Regions from separate parts of the Paenibacillus sp. WLX2291 genome, predicted to be linked through region 1. Evidence: riboswitches for the same ligand, from Rfam matches in the RefSeq annotation. Region 1 holds a riboswitch; each other region holds the start of a gene.

Region 1 (3,191 bases):
ATGTCCATTACGATGAACCGCGAGTACACCCTTTCCCTGCTTCAGCAGCTGCTGGCAACGCCTAGCCCGACAGGCTACACGCATCACCTGCTAGCAACACTGCATGAGGAAGCACTCAGACTGGGAGTACAGGCGGACTATAACCATAAAGGCGGATTGATTCTGACGCTTGCTGGTCAGGATGATTCACGCACGATTGCATTAAGCGGTCATGTCGATACGCTAGGTGCGATGGTTCGTGCTGTCAAACCGGATGGCAAAATCCGCATGACCATGGTCGGCGGTTTTACGATGAATAGCATTGAAAATGAATACTGTATCATCCATACTCGCAGTGGCAAAATGTACACCGGCACAATCCTCTCTACCGAGCCGTCGGTGCATGTATATGATCACGCGGAAACGTTAAAGCGAACGGAAAATCATATGGAAGTGCGAATCGACGAGGTTGTTGCGTCGAAAGAAGATGTCGACGCACTTGGCATTGCGGTGGGCGATTATATCTCCTTCGACGCGCGTCCGGTAATGACAGATAGCGGATATATCAAATCCCGCCATCTGGATGATAAAGCGAGTGTTGCCGCCATGTTCGGGCTATTGGAATCGGCGCATACTCACCAATGGAAGCCGCGTCATACAGTGAAATTACTCATTTCCAACTACGAGGAAGTTGGTCACGGCACCGCCTATATTCCAGGCGATATCGACGAGATGATCGCGGTTGATATGGGCTGTATCGGTGATGATCTGTCATGTAAAGAAACGGATGTATCGATCTGTGTCAAAGACAGCTCCGGTCCTTACGATTATGAGATGACTGGCAAGCTTGCTGAGTTGGCACGGCGTGAACAGATTCCGTTTGCGCTTGATGTGTATCCACATTACGGTTCTGACGCCTCTGCTGCACTGCGTGGTGGCAACAATATCCGGGCGGCGTTGATCGGACCCGGCGTACATGCTTCGCACTCTATGGAGCGTACACATAGCGATGCCGTTATTAACACTGCACGTCTGCTAGCAGCTTATATTACCGAATAATCACTATCATGGCAAAGGTTGACAGAACGTTTGCCGACCAAGTATAGTGTACAGCGAGACATCCACTAGGGGCGCCCGTATGGGCTGAGATAAAGCGTAGCTTTGGTCCCTTTGAACCTGATCTGGGTTATGCCAGCGTAGGAAAGTGGTGCAATGATGACCGGCTTATTTTGTTTGCCTGTGGTCTTATTTGCCGCTTCCGTTCGCCGGAGGCGGCTTTTTGTCGTGTTCGGTGAATCGAAGAAGATAATAGGATAATATATGCAAGCATGGCAAACATGTCGGTTGCGGATTGCAACTGATGTATTGGTTACATACTGTACTGGTTGCCGCCCCACCATATTCCCTACTCAGCAGTCTACGATGGATGTTATCCGTATAACTGTAGGAGGATTTTTGACTATGCCTATTCTAACAACCCCATTGCCCGGTAGCCGCAAAGTGTATACAATCGGCTCACGTCCCGACATTCAGGTGCCAGAGCGCGAGATCGCCCTTTCACCGAGTGAATTACGCGGTGTGGAAACTGCCAATGCACCGCTACGGGTGTACGATACGAGCGGACCGTACACTGACGAGCAATCAACCATTGATATTCGTCGGGGATTATCTCCACTGCGCGCAGGCTGGATTGCTGAACGCGGTGATTGTGAGCCGGTTGATGCGCGAACAGAGCAGCCAGAGGATAACGGATTCACCAGTATGGAAAAAGCGGAGCTGCACGGCGCGGAGAAGTTTCCAGACTACGGGCTCCAACCTCTACGTGCCAAAACGGGACATAATGTGACCCAGCTACATTACGCTCGCCGTGGCATCATTACGCCGGAGATGGAGTATATCGCTATTCGCGAAGGGATGACGCCGGAAGTGGTACGTGCCGAGATTGCTGCCGGACGTGCAATTATACCTGCGAATGTGAATCATCCTGAGCTGGAGCCGATGATTATCGGACGCCGGTTTCATGTGAAGATCAATGCCAATATCGGTAATTCGGCAGTTGCTTCCTCTATCGAGCAGGAAGTGGAGAAAATGACATGGGCGACGCGTTGGGGCGCAGATACGATTATGGATCTCTCCACTGGCAAAAATATTCATACGACGCGCGAATGGATTATCCGCAATTCGCCAGTGCCGGTCGGTACAGTGCCGATTTATCAAGCATTGGAAAAGGTCAATGGTAAGGCGGAGGATCTCAGCTGGGAGATGTATCGGGACACACTAATTGAGCAGGCAGAACAGGGTGTGGATTATTTTACGATTCATGCCGGGGTGCTATTACGTTATATTCCGCTCACTGCGAAGCGCGTAACCGGCATCGTCAGTCGCGGCGGATCGATTATGGCAGCGTGGTGTCTGGCGCATCATCGAGAGAACTTTCTGTATACGCATTTTGCAGATATTTGCGAGATTATGAAGGCGTACGATATTAGCTTTTCGCTGGGGGATGGACTACGTCCGGGTTCTATTGCGGATGCGAATGACGAAGCTCAGTTTGCTGAGTTGGATACGCTAGGTGAGTTGACGCAGATCGCTTGGCAGCATGATGTGCAGGTAATGGTTGAAGGTCCAGGGCATGTCCCGATGCAGCTCATTCAGGAAAATATGGATCGACAGCTGGATGTGTGCAAGGAAGCCCCCTTTTATACACTCGGTCCGCTAACAACAGATATTGCGCCGGGCTACGATCATATTACGAGTGCGATTGGAGCAGCCATGATTGGCTCGATGGGGACGGCGATGCTCTGCTATGTAACACCTAAGGAGCATCTCGGTCTGCCGAATCGCGAGGATGTCAAAGAGGGCGTTATCACGTACAAAATTGCTGCGCACGCTGCCGATCTCGCCAAAGGTCATCCGCGCGCCCGTTATCGGGATGATGCACTGTCCCGCGCGCGGTTTGAATTCCGCTGGCGCGATCAGTTTCATCTATCACTCGATCCCGAGCGGGCGATGAGTTATCACGATGAGACACTGCCCGCAGAAGGTGCCAAATCAGCACATTTCTGCTCCATGTGCGGCCCGAAATTTTGCAGTATGAAGATTACGCAGGATATTCGCGATCTGGCAGAACGGGATGGAATTGCGCCGGAAGAAGCGATTGAGTCAGGTATGGAGCAGATGGCGGAAACGTATCGCACGCGGCAAGGCTCGAC
Region 2 (3,191 bases), 1.3 Mb from region 1:
ATCTGCCCCGCCATGAATGGCTGCACCTACCAATGCTTCGGTAAGTAGCTTAGGAATTAGCTGCAACTCATCCGGGTTGTACATCATACCTTGCTCTGCCCGTATATACGGCTCAACATCTGCCAATCGTATAGCATTCCACCATTCCAACCCTTGCTGCGGGCTAGTATCGGCAGCATTCCCTATAGAGGCAGCAACATTTATAGTGTTGGCAGTATCTTCAATTGGTAAAAGAAATCCTTCCTTGCGCAAACCAATGTCGATTCCAGTGCAGTTATACAAACGCTGCGCAAGCGCCGGATACAATGAACGACTGCGTAATGCGAGTCGCTGCAAATCCTGATGCACAAAATGCTCAGACGATGCAGCCAACATTCCACCTGCTGCACCGGAAGCTCCTGCTGCTGGTCGTTGTTTTTCTACTATCGCGACGTTTGCTCCACGGCTCTGACATTCCAGTGCAATCGCTGCTCCAATTGCGCCCGCGCCAACGACAATCACATCGTACTGTCCTTCATGTCTCATGAATGCCACTCCCTGTTGTCCCGTTCATCTCTCGTGGACGTTTGTTGTAAACTGCTTGTTGCGCAGAACCAGTCTGTTGTATAGCATCTGCATATTGTTGGACTGCTTGCAGCGGAGAACTGGCAGTGAATATGGAAGACATCACCGCTATGCCAGCCGCACCAGCAGCATGTAATTCTGCACAATGATGTGGCTGTATGCCGCCAATTGCGATTATAGGCATATTTGTTGCTGAACAGACTTTTGCCAGTTGCTCTACTCCGCGCGGTTCGACTCCGTGCTTGGACTGGGTAGCGTAAATATGTCCGAATATTGCATAATGACAGCCTTCCTGTTCTGCTTCCCATGCACGTTCAACACTATGAACGGAACGACTGATCGTTAATGAAGATGATTGAGCAATGTTGTGATTGGATTTGGTCGAAGATTTGTTGTCTGACTCAATGCAATCACTGGCGGTATACATAGCTGCAAATTCTGGTAAATGTACACCTCCAACCCCTAATTCCAGCGCCAATTGCGGATGATTATTAATGACAATCAAAAAAGCAGGTATATCTCGCAGCAACATCTGCTGAACGGTCTGTATGATTTGTTGCTCTGTCCAGCTTTTTTCACGAATATGGATTGCTGTCACGTAAGGATGAATACGTACACTAATGTCTATCACACCTTGTTGCGTTAGCGTACCGGGAGTCACTACATGCAGTTCCATTGGATCACCTTCTTTGTATGCTTCGTTTGTATAACTGCCTTGCAGATACCAATATACGCAAAACAGCCACCTTCCAATTGGAAAGTGGCTGTTTATTTTATCGTTATGAAATAAACAGGGTTTGCACTCGGATTCACCTGCAAATCAGTGATCCTTCTGCTACCCAGAGCAAAGGCAGATTCATGAGGTTGAAGATGATCATAATCTATTCCGGTTAACTATTATATTCACATCATTTACCGTATTATATTGCCTGATCGCGATCCATCCCATAGTAACTATCATGTAATAGAATATAACCGATCATGCTGATACAACATTAGATGCTATTTAAAACCCGGAATACGTCTTCATTTCCTCATATCGGATATGCTCTTCCACTTCCCTACGCTGGTATGATCCAGATCAGGTCCAAAGGGTTCGTCAGCAGTATGCTGTCATCTCAGCCTATAAAGGCTCCCCTAGTGCATATGGATATGCTGTTGTCGTTTGAAACATTCTCATCTTAGCAAACCTGTATCAATAAAGCAAATGAAGCTGCTATTTTCATATACAGGTTTATCGCTGTTTATGTAAATGCACCCTGGGTGCACTTTATAATCTGCTAGTTACAATTTATTATTTACCATCTGTTACATGATTAAGCTTAGCAGGTTCAGGAAGTCGATCTGTTTACAATCAAACGGGAGAATATACAAGCGATGGCATTTTCAATGCCAGATGACGAATCCGATGAATGCTAGACCGTTCACCCGCCAGTACGGCTTGCTGTGGCAAAGCTGCATTTTCCTGTTGCTCAAGCTGTTCGAGAATACCCGATGTCAGCAAAAACGATTGTCTGAAAAATTGACCCAATTGTTGCTCTGGCCAATCGAGAACAAGCCGATTTCGCATAAAAGACAGCAGGCGTTGTACATTCCATGCATCCTGTAAAGGCTGGCAATGATTCAGTGTGTATAACTGGCGCTGCAACCCAAAACGACGACTGATTTCGGTTTCTGTCAGTTTGCCTTTCGGTTGATATGCTCCGATTACCGGCATCCATGAAGAACTCCATTCCCAATCCGCATATAATGGGTTGGCAAAAAAGTTGTGCAAGGACTCGCGGTTTTGTCCCAGATTCACAACTACGAGGTCTGCCAATTCAAGCAATGGCAGCTTGTCTTCGCCACAACCTGCATCCATTAACACCAAGTCATAATGATGACTTGCCGCCTGAAATAGATTGTTCCAAAATACAGGATTGCGGTTTGCTTCGTTGTGAGCATGTTGTGTTCCTGCCAGTAAATGAAGCCGATCACGTACTAGCGGCACCATATAATCGGTCACATTGCCTGCATTCAGAATACCTGACTGCTGCAAATAATGCAGACGATCAATGCCAGGCCCGTTCTTCCAGATGTCTGCCACTGGCTCGCTCAAATCCGCTGTAATTCCATATTCTACACCATGTCCACGTTCATCATTATGGCAGAGAAGCAGACGTGCCCTGTATTGCAATGCAGCTGTAATCGCAGTAATAACTGTATGCGCAGACGTTTTACCCTGTCCGTTATCCGGACTCCAAAACATAACCGTCGTCATATTCACTCCTCCTTATCTCCCTGGCTATCCGTGGGATCATAAGCAGTCGGTTTATGATCCTGTTTGTGCGTTTGTGTATACAGGCAACAGAATTGATAGCACATCAGATTGCAATCGATAATGATCATTGGTGCAAATATTTTCTGTAAAAAGTGATGAATCATTGCAACCTTTATCGCAGCCTGTATTGATGTCTGTACAATGTTTGCAGATGGCCCGTATGTGGTATGATGTTTGCTACGAATAGAGAGTGAATAGATGTGGATGAGTTCGCAGATAGCCGTTTAGTACAGCTTATAATATATTACTATTGCTTCAAAGTGATAAAAGGCCGAGTATGGAATGATCTTATGTACCCTGTCCAGTG
Region 3 (3,191 bases), 2.8 Mb from region 1:
AATGTTACGGACGAACATGCGGATCATACCTGATATGCAGGATATGTATATTCACTATTACCCGGAATACACGGGATATGTCGCAGGTTATGATGCCATGCGCAGGGCGCTCTGCATCTGATACATATAGCGCTTGCAATCGTACTTGCACGCATGTACCGATCAACCCGGAAACCACTATTTTGCCACACTTTCGCAAGATTGACAATTCACTCGGCAAAATGATATTATAGGAATATAAATAAAACTTACTAAACATATCGGAATTATTTAATTTTAAATGAAATTGTCCATTTGGTTTGCACTTTGCGTTGTGTAGCTGACATGTAGATGGACAGATCTAACAATAGAGGAAATGGATATCGGAGCGCTGATGAAGCCATGCCTCATGCAGCAACCATACAGACAAGGAGGAATTACCATGGAACGGAATATTACGATTCGTCATCATGATGTAGATCTGGCAGCCAGTATTCATTACCCGGCGCAGGAGCACAAGTCGGAAGGCAAGGGTAAAGGGCGAACACCGCTGGTCGTGATCTGCCACGGGTTTATCGGCAATCGGATCGGTACAGATCGCCTGTTTGTCAACAGTGCGCGCGAACTGGCAGCAGACGGATACATGGTTGTTCGTTTTGACTATGCGGGTTGCGGTGAGAGTGGTGGTCAATATGGTCAACAGGGCATTGAGTCCATGGTTGAGCAGACGCGTACCGTATTGGATTATGTCGTCAACTGCAATGATATTGATCCAACGCGTGTAACGTTGCTCGGTCACAGTCTGGGTGGTGCGGTAGCGCTGCTGACTGCGGTGCGGGATCGCCGTGTGAATCATTTGGTGCTCTGGTCGGCGGTTGGTCATCCATTTAACGATATTGTCAAAATCGTCGGTCGCGAAACGTATGAGCAGGCGGTCATTCAAGGGGAAGCAGATCATCAGAGCTATACGTTCACGCCGGCTTATTTTGAATCGTTGGGCAACTTCCAACCGTTCCAAGAAGCACGCCGGTTTACTGGCGATGTGCTGGTCGTGCATGGCACAGGCGACGATGTGATTCCGGTCGACTATTCGTTCCTATACCAAAAGGAATTTTGGACACGGACGGAAGGTCGCTGTGATAAGCAGATTATTTTTCAGGCAGACCATACGTACTCATCCGGTCCGCATCGACGCGAACTGCTGGATCATACGCGCCAATGGCTTGCCGAGCGCGAAGCGGCACAGACACAGTGGCAGCACTGGATGATCTGAGTATCGTACACCGATCCTTTTTTGCCAAATGATCATGAGCGTGATATGGTAAACATGCAACAACTAGTATAGGCACAATCAAACTGTATAGGTTATACGCATTTCACTAGGGGAGCCTGACGGCTGAGACGGAATATTGTTCCGGACCCTTGGAACCTGATCTGGATGATACCAGCGGAGGGAAGTGGAACATCGATTCGTTCATGCAACAGACAGCCATTGTGATCATAACATGGCGGTTTCTAGTGAAAGGATACGACCCACCTGTCTCCTACGGGAGAACGGTGGGTCTTTTTGCGTTTGTTTGTATTGTAAACCATCTGAAGGAGGAAATAGAATGTCTTTTTTGCGAACGGTACGGGAGCGTCAGCCGCTTGTTCACAATATTACCAATGTTGTCGTTACGAACTTTACTGCGAATGGATTGCTGGCGCTGGGCGCCTCGCCATTTATGGCATTTGCACATGAGGAAGTAGAGGATGTAGCAGCGATGGCAGGAGCCGTCATGCTCAATATCGGTACGCTTGATCCGTATGTCGTGCAGTCGATTTTGTTAGCAGGCAAAGCGGCGAATCATGCCGGTGTACCGGTAGTATTCGATCCGGTAGGTGCCGGAGCGACGCCCTACCGCACCGCTTCTGCTCAGCAAATTACGGAAGAAGTGCGCGTCGATATTGTGCGCGGCAATGTGGCGGAAGTTGCCAACGTCATTGGAGAAGCGTGGCAGATCAAAGGCGTCGATGCAGGCGGCGGAGATGGCGACCGCGTACAACTGGCAATTCGGGCGGCGCGCCAGTTGCACTGCATCGTGGTCATTACAGGTGCTGAGGATCTGGTGACAGATGGGGATCAAGTGTATGGCATCGCCAACGGTCATCCTCTGCTCACACAGGTCACAGGAGCAGGTTGTCTACTTAGCTCGGTTGTGTCTGCATTTGCTGCGGTTACGGATGGAAGTCGGGCGCAATTGTTGCAGTCGTCGGTAGCGGCGTTGACCTTTTACGGAGTAGCTGCGGAGCTGGCGGCGGAACGTGCCGGGCAGCATGGAACGGGTAGTTTTCAGATCGAGCTGTTAAATATGTTAGGTACGGTTACGCCGGAGCAAGTACAGCAGCGGGCGCGTATGACTCAGAAATCAGACATTCATCAGCCAGATCATCATCTATCTTGAACAGAAAGGAGAGAATATACGATGCGTATTCATCAGGCATTAACGATTGCTGGCTCGGATAGCGGCGGCGGTGCAGGCATTCAGGCAGATCTGAAAACATTTCAGGAGCTAGGAGTATACGGTATGTCCGTAGTGACCGCTGTTACCGCGCAAAATACTGCCGGCGTACAGGGCGTATATCCTGTTGAGCAGCAAGGTGTGGTCGCGCAGCTGCATTCCATCGGCGACGATCTACAGCCGGATGCGGTGAAGACCGGCATGTTATTCAGCGCTGACATTATTCGCGAAGTGGCAGCAGCCGTGCGACAGTATGAGTGGAGCAAGCTGGTAATCGATCCCGTGATGGTGGCAAAGGGCGGTTCCGTACTGCTGCAACAACAGGCGATGCAAGCGCTCATTCAGGAGCTATTGCCGCTGGCGGCAGTCATCACGCCCAATGTACCGGAAGCGGAACTCTTAACGGGTAACACCATCCGCACACTAAGCGAACGCGAACAGGCGGCGCGGCAACTTGTTCAGATGGGCGCTCGTGCCGCCGTTATCAAAGGCGGGCATGATACATCCACCGCGCAAGCAGTCGATGTACTGTTCGACGGTACGCAATTTCATTATGTAGAGCGTCCGCGTGTAGACACTCCGCATACGCATGGCACGGGCTGTACCTATTCCGCAGCTATGACCGCTGAATTAGCCAAAGGCAACGGATTGCTGGAAGCAGTACAAACCGCCAAAGCATTCGTGCATGCAGCAATCGAAGACGGATTGGGC
Region 4 (3,191 bases), 1.4 Mb from region 1:
TATAGGGCACGCCGGAGAAAGGGAACATAATGCAGCACACCTGCCACGATCAGCCCGGTTGCCGTACCGATCGCAAAGCCGGACAGTGTCAGCTTGAGCGTCGCCCACGTATGCCCAAGCAGCCGTTCATAGCTGCTGGACGCTTCATGCGCAATTTGCAGCGGAGCGGGTAGAATCCAATCCTCAATTCCGAACAGCGACGTCGCCGCCTGCCAGAGCAACAGTAACAAAACGACCGCCCCTGAGGGCGGCCATATGCCTTTCCACCATTCACGTACCGTCATGCTCGGTATTTCTCCGTTAGACCGTTCATGCTGATGCCGGTGGGATTATGGGCGATTTTGATCTGGGAAATGATGCTGGGACTTCCTTTGGCGACCAGTGCTTCATGCATACGGCGCACGATATCCAGCAGCTCCTCCAATTCGCCTTCCATCGTCGTTTCCAGCGGATGTACTTCGTAGGGAACGCCAGAGGACTGAATGACTTCAATCGCGGCATCGACGTAATCGTAAGAATCCTCGCCGGGCTGTGTTTTGGGAATGACCTGAATGCTGAGTAGTGTCTTGGACATGGAATCTGCCTCCTTGAATACAAAGATGAGAGATGATGAAACCTGTTATACGACGATATGGTATGGCAAACTTGCAATACCTGTATATGCAAATGATGCTTGTATACGGAAATGACTATTTATTTTGCTGTAGTATCTGTTGTGGTCGTAGTGTCTTGGGTCGTTGCCGAAGCGGACGGCAAGAAGTCATTAGTAAACGCCTTGCTTGCATCTAGCGGCTGCTCCAATAGCTTCTGTTTGTACATCCAGTCGGCGTAACCTGCCCAGACGGATTCTTTTTGCAGACCCCACTGAGCAGCGTCATCCTGATAGCGCGGCGATAACCACTTCTGGCTTGCTTTGACCAGTTCGGGATCGAGATCGGGAACGGCTTTGATTAGAATATCAGCAGCTTTGTCGGGATTGGCGATGGCATATGCATAGCCTTTGGCTGTGGCAGACATGAATGCCTTCACCAGTTTGGGATCGTTTTTGATCTCATTCTCGTTCGTTACGATAACCGGTGTGTAATAGTCGAGATTTGGTGAGTAGTCTTTGACGTACAGCATATCGAGCGGTTCGCCGCGCAGCTCGGCTTCGATTCCCGTCCAGCCGTAGAAGATCCACGCGAAATCAATGCCTTTTTTGACAGCTGTAAAATAGTCTGCATCGCCGATATTCACACTCTTCACCTTGCTAACATCACCGCCGTCTGTGTCCATGATCGACTTCATGACGGCTTCTTCGACCGGTGAACCCCATGCGCCGTATGACTTGCCTTCCATATCCTTCGGCGACTTGATGCCGCGATCTACCGGAGCGGCAAAGCCGGACGTATTATGCTGAATGACTGCTGCCAGTGAGACGAGCGGCACATCCTGTACACGCGCCTGCGTCACGCTCTCCTGATAGCTAATGCCAAACGGCACCTGACCGGAAGCGACCATCGTATCTGCGCCGCCTTGACCGGGCTGAATGATCTTCACATTCAGACCAGCTTCCTTGTAATATCCCATCTCTTGAGCTACATACAGACCGGTATGATTCGTATTCGGCGTCCAATCCAGCACGACCTGCACATCTTGTAATGCAGTTCCGTTGTCAGTGCTGCCAGTGCTGTTCTGACTATCACTACTGCGTTGTCCGCAGGCAGTTATCAGTAGCACCAGAGACAGCAGAATCAGCACACCTGTTTTGTTGCGTAATGTATTCATGTTTCGGTAAGACTCCCCTCTGAATATCGTGCTTGTTATATAAAAAAAGCGCCCCGGACAGGGACGACATAGGTGCATATATGAGTAGACATACATGGCATGCTTCACTTCCTACGCTGGCATTATCCAGATCAGGTATAAGGGTCAGTATTGTTGGAATACACTCTCAGCCGGCTTCCCAGCTCCCCTAGACAGATATGCGCTTTTTCTAGCTGTAATTATAGACGAGCAGGGCATAACTGTCCAGCAGGTCAGCCGCGAGCGTATCGTCGAAACATACAGCTGAACCGCGGGCTGAACCGTTGGAATGAGAAAGCGGATGTTCATAGTAAACGGATGCTAATACAACAGCAAGCAGGCGATACATTCGCACCGAACCGTCCCAAAACAAGCTGTAACAGGTTCACTGCCAGCCGCATCGGGTATGTATGCAATGAAGTATTTTTTATACCATTAACGGATCATACGTATGTATATCCGTTGTCATAGGACGAATACAACTGAGTGATCAGGATACATGTCCATGATAGAAGCAGAATCTGGAACAACCAATACCTTATCTTCCCACTTGCGAAAGGAGCTTGATCATGAGTACATCCATCGAAGAACAAGCAATCATCAAAGCCCTGTCTGACAATCCATTTTGTGCATTTGGTACAGTAGAGAATAACAAGCCGAAAGTTCGTTATATGGCGCTCTACAATGAAGGATTGAACATCCATCTGGCAACGGATCGCAAAACGCATAAAGTTGAAGAATTGGAACAAAACCCGAACTGCTATCTGCTGCTAGGTTACGAAAAAGGCGGCAATAACGAAGTGGTTGAAGTACAGGCAACGGCAACGGTGTCTGATGATGCCGAGCTGAAGCAGCGCGTCTGGAAAGACGATTTCAAGCAATGGTTCTCTGGACCGGATGATCCCGATTATGTCGTACTGGATATCAAACCACAAACAATCGAATATACCGATCAGGACGGCAATAAGCAAACCTGGCAGGGCTAATCCTGCCGGTTGCGGTTACACCTAAGAGATACGATCAGCCTTGCTGTCGTATTTTGTTACACAGGTAAATCCTTGTCATAGTAGGCATTCGTAAAATCCGGTGACGAATTTTGTAAATTTCTATCCCGAAATACAAAATTCCAAACCGGATTTTTTGTCATTTTTTGTTTCCAAAATAAGGATAAAATAGGTACTGTAGGAACTTGAAACGTCACATGAAAGTAAGGTATAACCAATATAATACCAACAATTTAATGTAAACAACTAAGACATATAGATGAAGCAGCATTCTTTCGCAGATCAAACCATACAATCGCGGGATATGGTGATGGAAAATATGCCCGTAATCAGACAGAGCATGCACGTTGGAAGGGGTATTTTACGGGAGGTGTTTTCCTTGGACCTGGAAAAGATTGAACA

Evidence for each region. Region 1 has a riboswitch for thiamine pyrophosphate ahead of thiC (phosphomethylpyrimidine synthase ThiC). Riboswitches for the same ligand answer to the same signal wherever they lie in the genome.
Region 2: another riboswitch for thiamine pyrophosphate. It lies ahead of ACDE64_RS13420 (thiamine phosphate synthase); the one in region 1 lies ahead of thiC (phosphomethylpyrimidine synthase ThiC).
Region 3: another riboswitch for thiamine pyrophosphate. It lies ahead of thiM (hydroxyethylthiazole kinase); the one in region 1 lies ahead of thiC (phosphomethylpyrimidine synthase ThiC).
Region 4: another riboswitch for thiamine pyrophosphate. It lies ahead of ACDE64_RS01770 (ABC transporter substrate-binding protein); the one in region 1 lies ahead of thiC (phosphomethylpyrimidine synthase ThiC).

What each region holds. Positions count from the first base shown of each region.
Region 1 is NZ_CP176755.1:1,826,216-1,829,406, reverse strand. Features, by position in the region: gene ACDE64_RS07845 (M42 family metallopeptidase) at 1-1,038, shown strand; TPP riboswitch at 1,096-1,199, shown strand; gene thiC (phosphomethylpyrimidine synthase ThiC) at 1,441-3,191, shown strand, end outside.
Region 2 is NZ_CP176755.1:3,140,626-3,143,816, forward strand. Features, by position in the region: gene thiO (glycine oxidase ThiO) at 1-525, opposite strand, end outside; gene ACDE64_RS13420 (thiamine phosphate synthase) at 515-1,240, opposite strand; TPP riboswitch at 1,606-1,713, opposite strand; gene ACDE64_RS13425 (hypothetical protein) at 1,919-2,824, opposite strand.
Region 3 is NZ_CP176755.1:4,662,541-4,665,731, reverse strand. Features, by position in the region: gene ACDE64_RS20030 (alpha/beta hydrolase) at 422-1,252, shown strand; TPP riboswitch at 1,351-1,452, shown strand; gene thiM (hydroxyethylthiazole kinase) at 1,590-2,423, shown strand; gene thiD (bifunctional hydroxymethylpyrimidine kinase/phosphomethylpyrimidine kinase) at 2,445-3,191, shown strand, end outside.
Region 4 is NZ_CP176755.1:422,662-425,852, forward strand. Features, by position in the region: gene ACDE64_RS01760 (ABC transporter permease) at 1-284, opposite strand, end outside; gene ACDE64_RS01765 (MTH1187 family thiamine-binding protein) at 281-574, opposite strand; gene ACDE64_RS01770 (ABC transporter substrate-binding protein) at 694-1,767, opposite strand; TPP riboswitch at 1,858-1,966, opposite strand; gene ACDE64_RS01775 (pyridoxamine 5'-phosphate oxidase family protein) at 2,355-2,771, shown strand; gene ACDE64_RS01780 (Spo0E family sporulation regulatory protein-aspartic acid phosphatase) at 3,169-3,191, shown strand, end outside.